One region of the Mesorhizobium sp. M7A.F.Ca.CA.001.10.2.1 genome, then DNA from elsewhere that is predicted to be linked to it. Evidence: riboswitches for the same ligand, from Rfam matches in the RefSeq annotation. Region 1 holds a riboswitch; the other holds the start of a gene.

Region 1 (9,701 bases):
ACTTTGTAAGGCTGCGATGAGAAGCCACAAAAATCCCTTCAGCCACCTGAGCAGGAGAGAGAAGTTATATCCGGCGGCGGCCAGGATGGCGTTGAGGGCGTCGCCCTGCTGGCCGGCGAGGTAGTTGCGGCCCATGCGGTGTTCGTTCTTGATGTGGCCCCGATGACGGGCTCGACCGCCGACCGCCGTCGCATCTGGCGCTTGATGGCTGGGGTGACGCGGCGTTTCTGGCCCGCGGTGAAGACCCTGAGCTTGTGGCTCTGGGGTGCGTTGTGGCCGCGATAGCCGGCGTCGGCGAGGATGCGGCCGATCTCGTTGCCGATGGTCTTTTCCATGTCGGGGATGACGCTTGCCAGCGTGTGGCCGTCATAGGGATTGCCGGGCAGTGCTTTTGCATGCAGGGCGAACTGGCCGCCCCTGGAGCGCTTCAGCGTGGTGGCCACCGACACCTTCACCCCGAACTCGTAGGGCGCATGCGCCTTGCCCTTGCCGATGCATTCCACCTCGTGTGCGTGCAGGCTGTAGATCTTGCGGCCGCGCTGGCGCTGGCGTTGCTCGAGAACGGTGGCGGCCTGGTAGAGCGGCCATTTGAACAGCGTCCAGCCCCTGATCGCCGGCGATCTGGCGACCAATGTCGCGAATGGTCCGGCCGAGATAGGTCTTGAGCTTGCGTAGCGCCTTGTTGGCCCGCTTGAACTGCTTGGCGTGGGCATAGCGCTGGTGGCTGATCAGCGCCAGCTTGCCGACCCGCACATAACTCTGGCGCAAATGGAGACCCGTCCTCTTGGCCAGCCGCACCAGCCGTTCGCGTGCCCGATGGATGAGCTTGGCGTCGGTCGGGAACATGACGTTCTTCGGCTGCACGGTGGTGTCGACGATCACCTGGCGCGTGTCGGCCGGTTTCATCGCCCCGGTCTTGACCGCGAGGCTGAGGCTCTCCTGCAACAGCACCATAATCCGCTCCTCGCCCATACGGCTGCGCCAACGCGTCATCGAGGAGCGGTCGAACGGCAGCGTATGGCAAAAGAACGTCTCGCCGGTGAGATACTGGAAATAAGGGTTCTCCACCCAGCGCTCGCACAGCACCTCATCCGACAGGTTGAAGGTGTGCTTGAGGATCGCCAGCCCCGCCATCAGCCGGGTCGGCAGCGGCGGCATGCCGGGGCCGTCCGAATAGACGGCGCCGAAACGCTCCTCCAGCACCGGCCAGTCGATCGCCTGCGCCAGCCGCACCAGCTCGTGCTTCATGTTGATGATTTGGTCGAGCCTGGAGCGGAACAGGTCCTGCTCTCCCGTCTCGCGCTTCTCGCGTGGCCTGGACATTCGCTGTCCCCTCGATTCGCCGCCGCCGAACCGAGTGAATCACGCTCCGCGCCACAAGGGAATCGCAAAACCGAATTGCAGGAAAACAGCCCCAATAAACCGCTAATCCTGCAATTCCAAAGCCGCTATCCGCCTCAATCAACAGGCCAGATCAATGGCTTGCGGATAGTTCACGGCCGACTCACTATTTCTATGCTGAACAGTCTCGCCTGAGTATATGTTTTAGCTAGTCGCTAATTAGACGGAATTCTGCCAGTCTGCATTCCCCCCTGATCTGATGTAGAGCAGCTTCCAAGTGGGAATTAGCCCCCCATCGACCGGATCGGGCGACACGAACATGCGCTGAAGGCTTGGCGGAACGGCTACTGGGACCATGATGCTACTCGAATGCAAGATAGTGTCAGAACGTCCCGGGAAGGCTGCAGGCAGGGGATGTCAGGTCAATCAGCCTATAGATATGATACCGCCCATTCGCTGAGACTTCACGATGGGCATAGGAGGTGGGAATTCTTGCCTTGAGATGGACGCGGCTGTCGGAGCAGGCGAGCACGGCAGCAGCGATGGCCTGAACCTTCGGGCCGCTGACAAAAACGTTCACCACCGCACGCGAGCCGAACCCGTCGAGATACGTCTCGAAAGCATCGAGGTGGGCCATCAGCCCGAAAGCCTGGATGTCGCGAACTTCGCCATCTTCGAGCCGGTGGGTTTCACGTACCTTGGCCACCTGTTGATCGAGCAAAGCATCGATATGCGCATTCTTGTCGCTTCTTGGGACGAGGAGCGAGATCCGTTCCGGACTGACGATATCGATCAATCCGTAGAATACGTCGGCATCTCCTCCGATCCCCACGAGCAGGACTTTCTCTTCGCCCATTCCTCCGCTGCCTTGAAGATGAGGGACGGTGACGTATCGGTCCAAGCCGCTGGAAAAATCCTCTTTGCCGATCGCGTTCCCGTAGATACCTTCGGCGTACCCGAATTCGAGAGACTGAATCGACATTTTCTTGAATGCCACCGCAATCAGCCATTGGATGTAGATTCGCGGCATCGTCGAGCACTCGACGAAAACCTTCCGCAGGCTTCCTTCGTATGAGCCACATGAAGCGGCCATCTGAGTGAGCAGGTGATCGAGGAGATTGATGTTCTTCTGATACTCGATGGAAGGCTCGAGGGTGATCACAGTCACTTCGACGCCCCATCGGGTACCCATAGCGATGAGCTTTCGCCGGTTTTCTTCGACGGCTGGGACGTTCGCTTCCTTCAGAGCAAAGTCCAGAACCACGATCTTGCCGACCTTCAGGTCAAGATGGTTTTCGAACGCGGCGAAACGCGTTTCCCATCCAAGCGCGACGATCGCGATATCTGCCTCCATCGTTTCGCAGGTACCTGCATCTCTCGCCTTCTCGGTGACGGCCAGATGGCCGAAGACTCGATACTCGACAGTTGAAGCGGTCATTCGAGATCGCTCTCGAAAAGCGAGTGCTGGAATTCGGTCTTGAGTGCGGGCCGCGCGACGAGCTCCTTAAACACCGAGTCGGCCCAGTCTTCTGGGAGCCGATGCCTGGTAAAAAGCAGGTCGACCATCCGCGCCGCAGGGATTGTGTTGATTTCGTACGGGCCGCGATAGGAGAACCCGAAGTAAGGTGCAAATCGCCGATGCAATCTGATCATCATCTCCTTCGATGCGGGGTCGGCGCGGTCCACCTCAAAGTTGCCGGCGGCGGAGACCTCCCGGATAAACCCATCCCTTTCCGCCCGACGCAGGACCTCGTCCAGTTTTCCGCTGGGTTGCTCCAGTCGGTTCACCAGCGAGCGCATTTCCTTTAGATCAACCCTGAAAATGCCTCTCTCTGTCGTTCCTAGAGCATTTTCTTCGGCAAACTCTGTCTGGAGGCGAGCGGTCAGGTAACCCAACGCCCGCACCATGCGCACGCTCTCTTCTTCGTACGGATGTGAAAGCGCCTGAAGTCCATCAAGCTTCCGTTGAGAGGCGGCGTTCACAGCCTGTCTCTGCTGTTCGAGATGAATCTGTAAATCCGAGTTGATGAATTCCACCAGTTTTCGTGGATCACTGGAACTCGGAACACTGCGGCGGAAGATCTCTCCCATTATATCAAGGAAATCGCGTATACAGACGTCGCTCAATGATGTGATGATCTGGTGCCCTACGTACGGGTAGTCATGCAGACGCAGCATCTGGCACGCTTTCAGAAAAGCCCATCCCTGTTTCCGGGCGATCGACCTCTTCAGATTTGAAGCATCCGCCTTGCTCATGGGCCGGCGCTTAATTTCCGGGTTCATGAGCGCGAGCGCCAGCCCTTCGGCATAAGGGCGCGCTTTTCGATCAAGAAGGAATTGCTGCTGATCCGCCGTCCTCAAATTCACGGAGAGGAATTCACGTGCTGCATCAGCAAGTGCCACAAGCTCTTCTCTGCCCTCGGAATGACCCGATATGATAACCCGCTCGATGATGTCATTGACGGAAAGCCGCCCCAGCCGGTTTTTGAGCGAAAACGCGCTGAGCGCATCGTTGCGCTCGAGATCACTCCGCAGATGGTCAGGAAGCGCATAGTACAGCCGAAGCGACGACACGTTCTCGCACAGCGTGGCGAACTCCCTCGGATCGACTGAATCAAGATTCTCGACGTCCCGGTCAGCATTCGAGAGCGACTGGCCGGGTATGATCGTCCGGATCGTGTCGTAGAGGCCGCCGATGTAGGCGAGGACCCATTTCACGTTGCCGCGCGTCTTTCTCACCAAGGTGTTCAGGAACTGCTGTTGGAGCGGTGTCAGTGCTTCACAGTCGTCAATCAGTATCTTGAAGAAGGGCGCCCTGTCACCGGCGAAAGATGGGCCATTTAAAAGTGGAGTGATCGCGGTCGCGACCTTGTTAATGATCGCGCCAGGGTCTGTTGCTCTGAAGCCGGTCGCTCCGGCATCGGCGGCAAAGAAGAACGCGTTGAAGCATTCGTCGACGTACCGGGTTATCCCACCCCGCAGCTCATCGATGCTGAAGAAGTCGAGACGGGCAGGTTGGGGTATGAAGTGCAGCACTTCGCGATGCAGTGCCAGGGCGACGTCCCTATCTTCGGAGGCCCGGTATTTCAAGTGGCCGTCGCGTCTGAGCTGGCCGATGCTCTCGAGCAGGCGTTCGACTATCTTCAGCTCCAGATAGTGAGAGAAGATTACGAATTGCCGCGGGATCACGGCGGCCGTGTCGAAGCGTATCCGCTCCGGAATGAGGTTCAGAACGGCGTTGTCGATTAGGGGCGAGAATGTCTCATTGAGCTGGAAGAAGACGCCATACCAAGCGAGCTTGCCGACTTGGTCCGAGAGACTTTTGTCTTCAAGAATATGGACTGTGGAAAGCGAGCGAAGAATGCTGGTCTTGCCGCTGCCTCTCGTCCCTGCGACGAAGACCGGCTTGGCGGCGGCAGAAATCAACGCCGACTTCTGACTGAACCACAGTATCGGGCGGCTTTCGTACTCGATCCTGTTGGGGCCGAACGGATTCTCCATCGCTATTCGTCCCTTACCTTAATGCGCCAAGCCGAGTTTGCCTTGGTGAGGCCGTCTATCTCGATGAAGCGCGCCGCTTGGAGCATCAGAAGAGAGTCTTCCAGATCTAGCCCGAGCTCGGCGGAGGCAGCAATCTCAGTGATCTCGTCCCAGAAGAGTAACCCATTCCCGCGCCTGGTGGCATGGTCGCGCAGTCGGCGCAGCAGGTCAAACGTGTCGTTGTTCAGAAAGGCCTTGCCGTTGGACATGGTCGAAATAAAGCAATGTTCGCCTTCCATGACCGTCCCGTCGGCGACATTGGTGCGGTAGGGTATAAGTCGGATGCCGACGAGCTCTCCCTGATCGGTCGTGAAGAAGACGAGCTCATTGAAACCTGACTGTATCTCTGGTGCTGAGATGCAGATCAATTTGCCGTCCGGAAACCTTGGATCGTTGACGATCTCGACCGGATCAGCATGTATGTGTCCATGCAGGTAGACGATAGGCTTGTTGCCCTGCAGCAGCTGAGTTCTGACAAATCCGCTGTTGAGCATCTCCGCGTATGGCGTAATGCGCGGAGTCTTTTGTGGCAGCAGATTGTGATGGCCGATTATGATGCCGTAACGCATGTCGGGCTGCTGGAGCAATTCCTGTAGGCCTGCAAGCATCTCACGCGAGATGTATGGCGTGTCCATCTGACCGTAATACTCGTCGTCGGACGCCTCCTTGTCTGGATCGCTGGGAGGTGTCGCGGGCGAATGTCCCGAGATGTCCGGCGAGCCGAGATCTACAGGCTCTGTAGAAGGACTGAGTGCCTCGAGACGATCACGAAGGAACGCGGGAAGGTTTTGAAGCTCCCAACTGCCTATCGCTGTGTTGACGAGGATGAAGTTTGCGCCTGCGGATCCTGTCGGAAGTCTGAAGTGCACGGGTTGGTCCACGGGAACGGTCTGCCAACCCAAGCGGGCGGCTAAACTCGCCATTTCGCTGAATTTCTCAGTCGGTCCAAGTTCGCGCGCGTCATCACGGTTCACATCGTGATTTCCCGGTACGAATATCAACGGAAGCGCCTTTGAACTGCGTCCCTGTGCGCGGCAGAGCAACGTGAAATGCTGGAATGCCGAAGCAATGAAGGTCTTGTCGCCACGGCTCGTGAAATCCCCCATGAAGGCGATCGAATCCAAGGGCTTCGAAGTCGTCAGCCGCCGAAGTTTCGTCAAGACGGCACGCAGCGAAGACGCGCGTAGCTTCTGCGTTATTTTCGGAGCGAACTTGCTATCCTTGGCATCGATGTTGCTAGAGGAAGGATGCCAGTCCGGATAGTGAATATCGCCTACTTGAAGGATTCGCACCCGCCGCATAACTCGCCCCCCTGCCGAGAGCCATAGACTAATCCGTTCGCTTTTGCCAAGCGCGAACGATCATCCGCAGTGTCCTTAACGAGGTAGCCTGCACTTTTCGAGAATTGCCACGGCGGCTATTTTTCGGCTGTGAAGCACACGAGACCCGTGACGTGAGACCCAGTTGCTCAATGCCCAGTTGCTCAATGAGCTTTCTTACGAATAAGGGAGAATTTCCGCGGCCGGACTATCTCTGAGCGAGCGTGCATGACTGCCAACGGAAGGTCTTGCACGCACCCTTGCGATCTTGAGCAATGGTCGCCATGACTTTCTTCTTGCAGGCTTTTGAGTGGCCCAGCCTGCGATCACCAGACCCCACCGATTCTAAAGAGCGTGGCAGATGGGATAGTCGAGGTTGCCCGTGCACAGTCACGCTCAGGGCTTGCGCCGCCCAGAGGACACGCTGAAAAGGCAGATTGGGGCGCAAGCACGCCATTCACGAGAGGTTCGACATGAAGACCATGCAAGAAAAAGACATTCCGGCATTCGTACAAGCAGTTGTGGACGCCGGCTGCAAAATTTGCGCGATTGGCAACTTGGGATACGTCTTTGGCGATGCTGATTTCACGCCAGCGCAACGGAGGGCCGTCGAGCCACAGCTGCGTAGGATTGCTGAAATCTACGGCGAACGCGATCATCTCATGAACGAGATAGCTGTATATCTGCGGTCGATCGGACGCCATGTCGAGGTTGAGCCGAAGACAGGTATTTCCTGATGGCCGTGATCGCGAGAAGCCGTCTTCCAACCTCTGAATCCTAAAGGAGGTGACCCCCAAGGCCGTTCGTCACCTTCGACCAGAATAACCACATCCGTGACCGCCTGAGCTACTTGGTCGATACGCGCACATGGCCAATACAGTTTCTCCATCCTTCACGAAGCGAATGAGGCTTTGGCCATTCAGCCCCGGTCTACGGGGCGTGACTTGTCCCCGATGCATGCGCGAGCTCTCCGCCCGGCTGGCCGCCGGTCGTCGCCACCGGCCGAAGGCGCCCGAATGCGCTTGACAAGATAGCGTCAGCCCGTTCAACCTAAGGCATTCACCAGGGGAGTCCCGGCAAGGGGCTGAGATACTGCTGGCTTTCGCGGCGCAGTGACCCGTTGAACCTGATCCAGTTCATACTGGCGTAGGGACGGTGCAAGCGCTTTGCGGGAGTTTACGCCCGAGGTCCTGTTGCAGCAGGTCTACAGAAGCGTCTTTTCATCCTTCCGGCACAGAACTGGGTCTCCAATGCATGAGCAAAGGAGCCTCACGATGAATGCCCTCACCCCCGCCGTATCGACGGGACCACTGCCCGCCTCGCGGAAAATCCACAAGCCCGGCGTCCTCTACCCGCAGATCAGGGTGCCGATGCGCGAGATTTCCGTCCATCCGACGGCCGGCGAACCGCCCGTCACCGTCTACGATCCGTCCGGCCCCTACACCGATCCATCAGTCGAAACCAGCATCGAAAAAGGCCTTGCCCGGCTTCGCCACGAATGGGTCACGGCGCGTGGCGATGTCGAAGCCTATGACGGCCGCCACGTCCGGCCGGAAGACAATGGATTCGCCACCGGCGAGCGCCTGACACCGGAATTTCCGATACGCAATCGGCCGCTCAAGGCCAAGCAGGGCAAGGCGGTGACCCAACTTGCCTATGCGCGCGCCGGCATCATCACGCCAGAAATGGAGTTCGTAGCCATCCGCGAGAATCTCGGCCGCGAGGTGATGCGCGGCAAGCTGCAACGCGACGGCGAAGCCTTCGGCGCGGCGATCCCAGATTTCGTCACACCCGAATTCGTGCGCGACGAGGTGGCGCGCGGGCGCGCAATCATTCCCGCCAACATCAATCATCCCGAGAGCGAGCCGATGATCATCGGTCGCAATTTTCTGGTCAAGATCAACGCCAACATCGGTAACTCGGCTGTCACATCGTCGATGGCCGAAGAGGTCGAAAAAATGGTCTGGGCTATCCGCTGGGGCGCGGACACGGTGATGGACCTGTCGACCGGCCGCAACATCCACAACATCCGCGACTGGATCGTGCGCAATGCGCCGGTGCCGATCGGTACGGTGCCGCTCTATCAGGCGCTGGAAAAGGTCAACGGCATCGCCGAGGATCTGAACTGGGAGGTCTACCGCGACACGCTGATCGAGCAGGCCGAGCAAGGCGTCGACTATTTCACCATCCACGCCGGCGTGCGGCTGCACTACATCCCGCTGACCGTCGACCGGGTCACGGGCATCGTCTCGCGCGGCGGCTCGATCATGGCCAAATGGTGCCTGCACCATCACCGGGAGAGCTTCCTCTACGAGCATTTCGAGGAGATCTGCGACATCGCCAGAGCCTATGACGTCTCCTTCTCGCTCGGCGACGGCCTTCGTCCCGGTTCAATCGCCGATGCGAACGACGCGGCGCAATTCGCCGAACTGGAAACACTTGGAGAACTCACCAAGATTGCCTGGGCAAAGGACTGCCAGGTGATGATCGAAGGCCCGGGCCATGTCCCCATGCACAAGATCAAGCAGAACATGGACAAGCAGCTCGCAGTGTGCGGTGAGGCGCCGTTCTACACGTTGGGGCCGCTGACGACCGACATCGCGCCGGGCTATGACCACATCACCTCAGGGATAGGTGCCGCCATGATAGGCTGGTTCGGCACCGCAATGCTTTGCTACGTCACGCCGAAAGAGCATCTCGGCCTTCCCGACCGCAACGACGTCAAGATTGGCGTGATCACCTACAAGATAGCCGCCCATGCAGCCGATCTGGCGAAGGGCCATCCGGCAGCGAAAACCAGGGATGATGCCCTTTCGCGCGCGCGCTTCGAGTTCCGCTGGGAGGACCAGTTCAACCTGTCGCTCGACCCCGAAACCGCACGGTCCTTCCACGACCAGACCTTGCCCAAGGAGGCGCACAAGCTGGCACATTTTTGTTCGATGTGCGGGCCGAAATTCTGCTCCATGCGCATTTCCCACGACATCCGTGCCGAGGCCCAGAAGGAAGGCATGGCGGCAATGGCGGCAAAATACCGGGAGGGCGGCGATCTCTACATGCAGGCGGACGAGACTGGCGTACCGGTCGTGCCAGAGGCTCCCAAACCATCATGAGGGTGCTCGTCAAAGGGGCCGGCGTTGCCGGCCTCACCGTCGCTTTCGAACTCGCCGCCCGCGGCGCGACGGTCACCGTCGCCGAGATGCGGCATGGCCTTGGTGGCAACGCGTCGTGGTTCGCCGGCGGCATGCTGGCGCCATGGTGCGAGCGCGAAAGCGCGGAGCAGCCGGTGCTGGATCTCGGACGCGATGCTGCCGACTGGTGGGATGCGGTGCTGTCGGGTCAGGTGACACGGGCCGGGACATTGGTCGTGGCCGCGCCGCGTGATGCCGGTGAGCTTGACCGGTTCGCCAGTCGCACGTCAGGGCATCGGCGCGTCGATGAAAACGAAATTGCGCTCCTGGAACCCGACCTCGCCGGCCGCTTCCGGCGTGGATTGCTCTTCCC
Region 2 (9,059 bases), on a different contig from region 1:
GACCGCGCGTGCCGCGACCAGCGCGATGGTCAGCAGCGAGATCATGGCCTCGGCCATCATCAGCAGCTTGGCGCGCTGGGAGAGTGGCAAGGTATCGGTCGGCGAAAATGCGGTCGCATTGGTGAAGGCGAGGAAGAAATAATCGACGAAGCCGGGCAGCCAATCTCGAAGCTCACGGTCGTTCAACGTCATCTGCGCGAACAGGAAATCGGCCTGTGCGAGCTTGACGAGGCCGCAGGTCGGCGGACCGCCGCGGTCGGTGCTCCAGAACCACAAGGCAAAAACGATGACGTTGGTGACCCAGATGTTGAGCGCGTCGATCAGCAGCGTCGTACCGCTACTGCCGGCATGGCCCTCCAGCAAGGCACGCACCAGCAGGACCAGCGAACCGCAATTGATGATGCTGATGATGGCGGTCATGGTCAGGGCTGTTCTGCGGATCATGACCCGAAACTGGCCGATCGCATGCCACTCGTGGTCCTCGACCGCCTTTCGGGTGGCGGCCTGCGTCCAGGCGGTGGCCACCGACAAGGGCAGCAGCAGGGCCGCCTCCAGCGCGGGCGCCACCCAGCGCGGCCCGAATGAGAGATTGTTGATGACCAGAAGCTGCAGGCAGATGATGACGAGAACGGCCGCACGGGCCATCCAGAAATCGAGCGCACGGTAGTGAATGACGGCATGGTGGTGGCGCATTTTTCAAATCCTGGATGCTTTTTGGGGACGGCAACCGGTCAGGCGTAGGCGACGCCTGCCGCGATCACGCCCAAGGCGCCATGCCCGGCATGTTCAGGGTGCTGCGCGATGGCGTGTTCCATTGTTGTCTTGCTGGCATGTGATGACGGGAGAGGCGGCATGGTGGCGCGAAACTCTGCCTCAATCTTGGTTTTGCCATGGTCGGCCAAGTATACATTTTCGTAAGCTTCAAGTTCTGGGCTGTTCGTAAAACCGTCCGGTGTGATTTATCCACCGCATGACGCGAATCGACGAAACCATGAACGGTTGGCTGCCGGTCGGCAGTTCTGTTCCAGGCGACTGGTGGCAGTCGTCGATCTGGCCGGGGCTGACGCGCTATCCAGAAGCCGGCCTAGCGCTTTTATGCCTGACGCAGATCCTGTGCTGGACCGTGATGCCGGCGCTTGTCGATGCCGCCCCGCCCGGCGATGTCGTCGAGAGCTTTATGTGGGGCCGCGAATGGGTGCTTTTGACCTACAAGCATCCGCAGCTCCCCGGCTGGCTGCTCGAGATCAGCCATCTTCTGACCGGATCGTTCCGCTGGCCGCAATATCTGCTCGCCCAGCTTGTCGTCTCGGCGACCTTCGTCTTCGTCTACCTGCTGGCCCGCGACATGCTCGGGAGAACCCGCGCGCTGGCCGCCGTGCTTTTGATGCCGTCATTGTATTTCTTCGGCTGGCCGACACCGCAGTTCAATCATGATTACGCGCAGATGCCCTTCTGGGCCGCAATCTGCTGGCTGCTGTGGCGTGCGGGCCGTGGCGGTGGGCCGGGCTGGTGGCTGGCGCTCGGACTGGTGTCGGGCGTCGGGCTCTATGCCAAGTTTTCCACCGGGCTGCTGTTGCTCTTCGGGGCGATCTGGCTGTTGTCGGACACGCGGGCACGCAATCGGCTCGCCACGCCCTGGCCCTGGCTTGGGCTCGCGGTTTTCCTCGCCGTCGCCGCGCCACTGGCCATCCAGCTCTACCGCATCGATTTCCTGCCGCTGACCTATGTCGCCGGCCGCGATGAATGGGTGTTGGTCCACCGCGCCCGCCTTTACTATATCGGTGTCCAAATGGCGGGGCTCTGCGGCTTATTGCTGGTGCTGTCGATATCGGGGCTGTTGCGGCGTTCGCCCGCGCCGGAACAGCCCATTGAGCGCGGCGCGCTGGCCTATCTCGTGTGGATGGGGCTTGGTCCGGCGGTGCTTGTCATGGTGGCCTCGCTGTTTACCGGCGCCGGCGAGGCGTGGGGCGCGCCGATGTACAATCTGGTCGGCGTTGTGGCGATCGCCTTGCTGGGTCATCGGCTTGGCGCCGTCGAACTGCGACGGCTGGCGATCTGCGCGTTCGCCTGCATCCTCGGCATGTCCGGTGCCTATGCGGGCATCCGCTGGACGAGTTGCAATTTGCGCGGGCGCATGGATGCCGTCTGCTGGCCAGCGCGGCAGATTTCGGACGAAGCCGAGGCGGTCTGGCACGCGGCGGTGCCCGGTCGGCTCGACATCGTCGGCGGCGATACCCGCATCGCGTTGCTGGCGGGCCTCAACGCCTATGACAAGCCGTCGATCTTCACCGACCTCGACATGCGGCTCGCCCCCTGGATCACCAGCCAGCGGCTGCGCGATCACGGTATGCTCCTGGTCTGGCCCGGGAGCGGCGTGCCACCTCGGCTGCTGGCGTGGCTGGGAAACATCCCGGTCAAGACCGTTCTTTTCGCCTGGTCGCTCAGGGCACCACCGGTGGCGATCAGCTTTGCCGCCATTCCGCCTGGCATGAAGCTACCGGGTTTGATCGACAGCCTCGCCCAACCGAGCAATTGAGGTAGATCCACCGCGTCCGCTGGACGAAGCAGGTGACAATGCCCATTTATGGCGAGACCACTTGCTTTCACGCAATTCCAGACGGAAAACCGCTACACACTTTTCCTGGAATTGCTTTTGAGGAGACGTGACATGGCGACTTCGACCGAACGTGCAGTCCTTGCCGGCGGCTGTTTCTGGGGCATGCAGGATTTGATACGGCGCTATCCCGGCGTCATCTCCACCCGTGTCGGCTACAGCGGCGGCGACGTGCCCAACGCCACCTACCGCAACCACGGCACCCACGCCGAAGCCATCGAGATCAATTTCGATCCGGCCATCATAAGCTATCGCACGCTGCTGGAACGCTTTTTCCAGATCCACGATCCGACGACCCGCAACCGCCAGGGCAACGATGTCGGGACGAGTTATCGCTCGGCGATCTATTACACCAGCGACGAACAGAAGCGCGTCGCCGAGGACACCATCGCCGATGTCGATGCCTCGGGCCTGTGGCCGGGCAAGGTCATCACCGAAGTCGCACCCGTTGGTCCGTTCTGGGAAGCCGAGCCCGAGCATCAGGACTATCTGGAGAAGTATCCCAACGGATACACCTGCCACTTCGTCAGGCCAGGCTGGAAGCTGCCGGTTCGCGAGACGGCGGTTTCGTAGATTCGCAACTGCGATTTGCCCTGCATTGCTGCTCGACGGTGTCGTCGAGCAGGTCATCGCATCCAAACCCCTTTCAGTCAGCGCACCGTGTCGCGTCGGCCATTGAGCTTTCACAATATCCGAGCGCTCTTCGAACGCCTTCGTCAACGGCGAATGCGGATGCGGTAGGCAAACACGGTCAGGTGGTTGACAGCCTGCCGTATCGCAGTCCAATTGCGCAGGAAGAGCTGATTTCGGGAGACGGGCCGTGAAGAAAATCTGCGAAAAGCCAGTGTTTGTAAAACGCGAGCGTCTTTCGGTTGTCACTGCCTTGGCATCGCCTTCCACTCAGCCGACCTGACAAGCTCGCCCTGATCTGTCGGCCCGTTTGAGCCGCCGAAGATGAGGCCGATCGAATCGACCGATCACTCGGAGCCGATCACAGCCGTTTTTGTCCTCGATATCTCTAACCATACGGGGCCTCTGCTCGCCGGCTGGCTAGAGGCTGGAAATGCAATTGGCGCGATCATCGTGCCCGGGTTCCGGCGTCGTCCCACCGGTTTCAGCATCGGCAATTTCCGACGAAGGCTTCAACGCAAGCTGCTGCTCAGGCGGTTTGTCGGTAACACGACTGTCAAGTTGATCGAATTTGGCCGCCCTTACGATTGGAATGCGCTTGGTCGCCAATTGTCTGACCTCCGCGCCGATGTGCTGGTCTGCTACACTTTGCCTGTCTTGATCCCTCAAGAGGTTCTTGGCCATTTTTCCAAAGGCGGGGTCAACCTCCACCCGGCGCTGCTCCCCGACTATCGAGGGCCACATCCGACCCAGCGCTTGGCCGTGGACGGCCGGTGTGCGGCTCATGGCGGCGTCACGCTCCACAAGATGTCCGCCGGTTTTGACGAGGGTGACATTCTCGGGCAGGTGCCGTTTTCCGAAGCTGACTGGACCTCGAGAGAAGCCTTGGTCGACAGCACGGCAACCGCTATGCGGATTCTGGTGAGCGAGGCGGTGCCGGCCTACTGCCGGGGGCTGTTGTCAGGAATGCCGCAGCCGAAAGGCGACTTCGTCTGGGCACGGCTTCAGCCCAGCCACCTGATAATCTCGCCGGCCATGTCGGTCGAGCATGTTGTACGGCTATGGCATGTGCTCGGCCTTCTGCCAGGCATCTATCTTGAAATCGGAACGCGCAAAATCAGACTGGGATTCCAGATCAGAAGGCTGGGGCCTTGCACAGGAAAGGCTCCGGTCAGGCGGTGGGGAACAGTGGAATTCGATCTCGCCAACGGTCGGGTCCTGTATTTTACCTACGGTAGAGTGCTCAAACGGCTGCTCAATTCAAAACACCTGTTTTTGCGCCCGCCCGCCGGAAAACCCGCTCCACAAATCCGGCTGTTCGGCAAAACGAGTGCTGCGGACCAGAGAAACGGATGAAGCCGCTGGGCGATGCCCAGCGGCTTCATCCGTGTGCGGTTACTTGCCACAATTATTATCGTTTACCGTTGGCGCCGTCGCGTTACCATCGGCGTCCGTCTGCGCGCCTTGCGGGTTGGTCGGGCAATTCTGATCCGCGTTCGAATTCATGTCCCCTACCGTGCCAGTCGTGCTGTTGGTCGTGCCCGGGTCGACAGTGTCCGGCTCGACCGTATTCGGTGAAGCCGGCGTGTTCGGCTCAACCGTCACCGATTTGCCGCTGCCGCTTCCATTTGCGTTGTTGCTGCCGGCGCTTTGCGCCATGGCTGACGTGGCCAGACCAATGGTGAGAACCGAAGCTGCGAGGATTTTCATGAACATGGTTTGTCTCCATTTCTGTGAAGTCGTCGCTTGTTTTCTACGAAAGTGATCGCGTTGCGACTGTGGGGACAACCGGTCGCGGCGGCGAAGGTTCCCGACAAAATTCCGCTCAGGCGCACCGTGACTGGCGCAATGCTTTTGGCGCAGTGCTCTGAAAAAACGGCTTTCCCTTGAACTCGAATGATGCTTTAAGGCGCACATCCACAGGGGTGCTCCGTACGGTCGGGGCTGAGACGGGGGCGGCAAGCCCACAGACCCTAGAAGCTGATCTGGGTAATACCAGCGGAGCGAGGCGGGCGATGTTTTCAGGCGCACAGATTTCCCTATACCCCATGACCGACGAATTCGTCGGTGTCATTCTTGGCGCGCTCGGTGCGCTCGATCCCTGGCGCGACAAGCTCAGGATCGAGACCGACGACATCTCGACCTTGCTGGTCGGGCCGCCCGAAGTGCTGTTTCCCGCCATGCGCGACCTCTTCGTGGCGGCGGCACGCAGCGGCAAACATTGCGTGTTGTCGGCCGCCATCTCGCGCGGGTGCCCTGGCGAGCCGGATGACCCGATCTGCCGCTCCGATGCACTTGGCGGGCCTGTCGGGCCACTCGGCCCGCGCAAGGATGCGGCCATTGCGGCGGTGCGCAATGCTGCTGCCACCGGCCAGCCGGCGGCGGCGCAGTTCTCGCTCTATGTGATGGGCACCGACGACCACATGGACGAGATCTACGGCTGCATCGATTTTCTCAAGCAGTCCGGCGTCTATGAGCGTTCCAAGCATTTCTGCACGAAACTGCGCGGTGATGCCGGTGCGATCTTTTCGGCGCTGGACGAGGCCTTCTGCCGCTTCGGACCAGGCGCCGGCCACGTAACCCTCGACGTCACGGTCTCGGCCAACAGCCCGTCGGCTGTCTGAACCAGCCGCGCTTTCGCGCTGCCGTCAAAGGTTGTCTCCCGTGGCCACATCATCAGTCGCTTCGCGCCCGATCGCGAGCCTTCTTGTCAAGGCAATGCCGGCCATGATCTCGGTCGGTTTGCTCCTGCTGGCGTGGGAGCTTTATGCCACCTATTCCGGCATCAGGCCGACGACACTGCCGGCGCCGTCGCGCGTTTTCGAGCAAGCGCTGCTCAATCGCCAGGCGCTGGCCGACAACGCCATTCCGACCATCGGCGCCACGCTGCTCGGCTTTGCCTGTTCGCTCAGCGCTGCCTTCGTGCTGTCGATGCTGGTCGACTTCTTCCAGCCGCTGCGGCGTGCGCTGTTTCCTGTCTTAATCGTCAGCCAGACCTTGCCGCTGGTGGCGATCGCGCCGCTGGTGGTGCTCTGGTTCGGCTTCGGGCTGGCGCCCAAGATCATGCTGGTGGCGCTGGTTACCTTCTTTCCGATGCTGGTTGCATTGGTCGAGGGTTATGAGTCGACCGAGGCCGAGATCGGGCAAATGCTGCGCGCCATGGGGGCAGGGCGCTGGCGCATCTTCGTGCTGGCACGGCTGCCTTCGGCGCTGCCCTATTTCTTCGCTGGTTTGAGGATCTCCATCACCTACGCCGTGGTCGGCGCGATCTTCGCCGAATATGCGGGGGCCGCGAAGGGGCTGGGCATCTACATGCTCAACGCCAAGAACAATTTCCGTCCTGACCTGGTTCTTGCCGCCGTCGGAGTGAGCGCTGCCCTGACCCTTGTCCTGTTCGGGTTGACTGTACTGCTGCAGCGCCTTGCGATGCCCTGGGAGCGGGCCGGCAAGGAAACCGTCGGGAAGGGGCCCTGGCGATGAGCCGGCTCGAACTGCGGTATGTGCGCAAGGCGTTCGGTGGGCTCGACGTGCTGGCCGATATTTCGCTTAGCGTCGGCGCTGGTGAATTCGTCTCGATCCTTGGACCCTCGGGCGCCGGCAAATCGACACTCTTCCAGCTTCTGACCGGCGCCGAGCATGGCGAGGGCGAGATGTTGTTTGACGGCGCGCCGCTCGACGACCACGGCAGGCATTTCGCTTTCATGCCGCAGCGTGACGCGCTGATGCCGTGGCGGCGCATCCTCGACAACGCAACGCTCGGGCTCGAAGTGCAAGGCATGAGGAGACAGGCGGCGCGGGCGCGCGTTGCGCCGTTGTTTGCCGAATTCGGGCTTGCCGGCTTCGAGCGGCATTTTCCAGCGCAACTGTCCGGCGGTATGCGCCAGCGCGCGGCCTTGCTGCGCACGGTGGTGCAGCAACGCGACATGCTTTTGCTCGACGAGCCGTTCGGCGCGCTCGACGCGCTGACCCGCACGGCCATGCAGCGCTGGCTGGAACAGATGTGGCGGCATCATCGCTGGACGGCGCTCCTGATCACCCATGACGTGCGCGAAGCCGTGTTCCTGTCCGACCGCATCTATCTGCTGTCGGCGCGCCCGGCCCGCATCGTGCGTGAAATCAAGGTGCCGCTGCCGCGCCCGCGCAGCCTTGGCGGCGATGCCGCGCGCCAGGCAAGTACGCTCGAGGCCGAGATTCTCGACATCATCCTCAACGCCACCCCATCCAAAGGACACGATCATGACTGACTTGACGCGCCGGCAGGCCTTGTTGCTGACCCTTGCCACAGGCCTTCCGCTCGTTGCCGGATCGGGGCGAGCCCAAGCACAATCGGCACAAAAGGTCACCGTTGCCCTCGACTGGACTGTCAACACCAACCACATCGGACTGTTCGTCGCCCGCGACAAGGGCTTCTATCGCGAGGCCGGGCTCGAGGTCGACATCCTGCCTTACAGCGATACCGGTGCGGGCACGCTGGTTGCAAATCGCGTCGCCGATTTCGGCATCAACGGCACCATCAGCCTGTTCACCCAGAGAACCGCCGGAGCGGACCTGAAGGGCGTCTATGCGGTGGTGCAATCGGAAACCGGCCGCGTGGTCTTCAATGCGGCCCGCAGCGAGATCGTAAGCCCGAGAAACCTCGACGGCCTGACCTATGGCGGCTTCGGCAGCGCCTGGGAAAACGCCCTGATATCGACCATCATCCGCCATGATGGCGGCAAGGGCAATTTCGAGACGGTGACGCTCGGCACCTCAGCCTATGAGGCGCTGGCCAATGGTTCGGTCGATTTCACGCTCGAAGTCTCGACCTGGGAGGGTGTCGACGCCGAGCTCAAGGGCGTCAAACAACGCAGCTTCGTCTATGCCGATTACGGCGTGCCTGACGAGCACACGACACTGATCTCTTCGAGCGAAGCCTATCTCCAGGCAAACCCCAAGCCTGCGGCCGCCTTTGTCCAGGCGACGCGGCGCGGCTACCAGTTCGCGGTCGATCACCCCGAAGATGCGGCAGCCCTGCTGATCGCGGCCAACAAGGATGCGTTGACCAATCCGGCGCTGATCCACGCCTCACTGAAGGCGCTGATCGACGGCCATTATCTGCGCAGCCAAAGCGGTGCCATCGGGACGATGGATCCGGCCAAGATGGGAGCGATCGGCGGCTATCTCTTCGCGTCCGGCATTTTGCGTGATGCCGACGGCAAGCTGGTTGCTCAACGCCCGGATTTCGGGAGCTATTTCCGCAACGACTATCTGAGCTAGTCTGGCAAAACCAAATGAGATGGGTCGCCAGTCTTTCTGGGCGACCGCGTGGAGCAGGTCGTCTGGGAGTGGCGCCCTGGCTCCCCGACAGCCAGTTTAATGCCGATCTGATCTTGTTGATTAACTGCCCGGCAATGGTTGCGTGCAAAGGTCGCCCTGAGGGATCATTGGGGTGTTTGCATTGCTCATATCAAAAAGCGAGGCGCTTTCGCACATCAGTGACGGCAGGATTTTGTCCGCAGCCCGAACGCGCGAAATCCTGGTGGATTTGCGCGAAGGTTTCTTTCGGATCTGCGCGCTGGCCTTCGCGGGCATGTTCGTCTACCGCGGCGTATCTCACCTGATGCTCGACCCGACCCGCATCAATGTGGCGCTGATGGCAATTTCCGAGATCCTGACCTTTACCTGGCTGCTTCTGTCGCGGCGACCACAGGTACGCGACTGGAACCCGCTGACGGTGGTTGTTTCGGTGGTCGCCAGCTTCGGTGTCGGCTTCATCGACCTGGAACCGGGCGTGGCCATCATCCCGATCTATGCCGCCGCGCCGCTGCAAGTCCTG

The links. A riboswitch is a leader RNA that binds a small molecule or an ion and turns the genes downstream of it on or off. The one in region 1 is predicted to bind thiamine pyrophosphate.
Region 2: it holds a riboswitch for thiamine pyrophosphate, as region 1 does, so the genes downstream of both, EN964_RS12920 (YkoF family thiamine/hydroxymethylpyrimidine-binding protein) here and thiC (phosphomethylpyrimidine synthase ThiC) in region 1, are expected to answer to the same signal.

Annotation. Positions count from the first base shown of each region.
Region 1 is NZ_RZQY01000139.1:1,327-11,027, forward strand. Features, by position in the region: partial or broken gene EN964_RS11950 (IS5 family transposase) at 7-1,323, opposite strand; gene EN964_RS11955 (hypothetical protein) at 1,724-2,779, opposite strand; gene EN964_RS11960 (hypothetical protein) at 2,776-4,842, opposite strand; gene EN964_RS11965 (metallophosphoesterase) at 4,845-6,182, opposite strand; gene EN964_RS11970 (hypothetical protein) at 6,674-6,937, shown strand; TPP riboswitch at 7,255-7,371, shown strand; gene thiC (phosphomethylpyrimidine synthase ThiC) at 7,475-9,310, shown strand; partial or broken gene EN964_RS11985 (FAD-dependent oxidoreductase) at 9,307-9,701, shown strand, end outside.
Region 2 is NZ_RZQY01000158.1:632-9,690, forward strand. Features, by position in the region: gene EN964_RS12895 (hypothetical protein) at 1-693, opposite strand, end outside; gene EN964_RS37675 (hypothetical protein) at 732-902, opposite strand; gene EN964_RS12900 (glycosyltransferase family 39 protein) at 992-2,536, shown strand; gene msrA (peptide-methionine (S)-S-oxide reductase MsrA) at 2,669-3,187, shown strand; gene EN964_RS12910 (formyltransferase family protein) at 3,569-4,600, shown strand; gene EN964_RS12915 (hypothetical protein) at 4,640-4,960, opposite strand; TPP riboswitch at 5,156-5,269, shown strand; gene EN964_RS12920 (YkoF family thiamine/hydroxymethylpyrimidine-binding protein) at 5,260-5,868, shown strand; gene EN964_RS12925 (ABC transporter permease) at 5,963-6,724, shown strand; gene EN964_RS12930 (ABC transporter ATP-binding protein) at 6,721-7,488, shown strand; gene EN964_RS12935 (ABC transporter substrate-binding protein) at 7,481-8,500, shown strand; gene EN964_RS12940 (isoprenylcysteine carboxylmethyltransferase family protein) at 8,733-9,059, shown strand, end outside.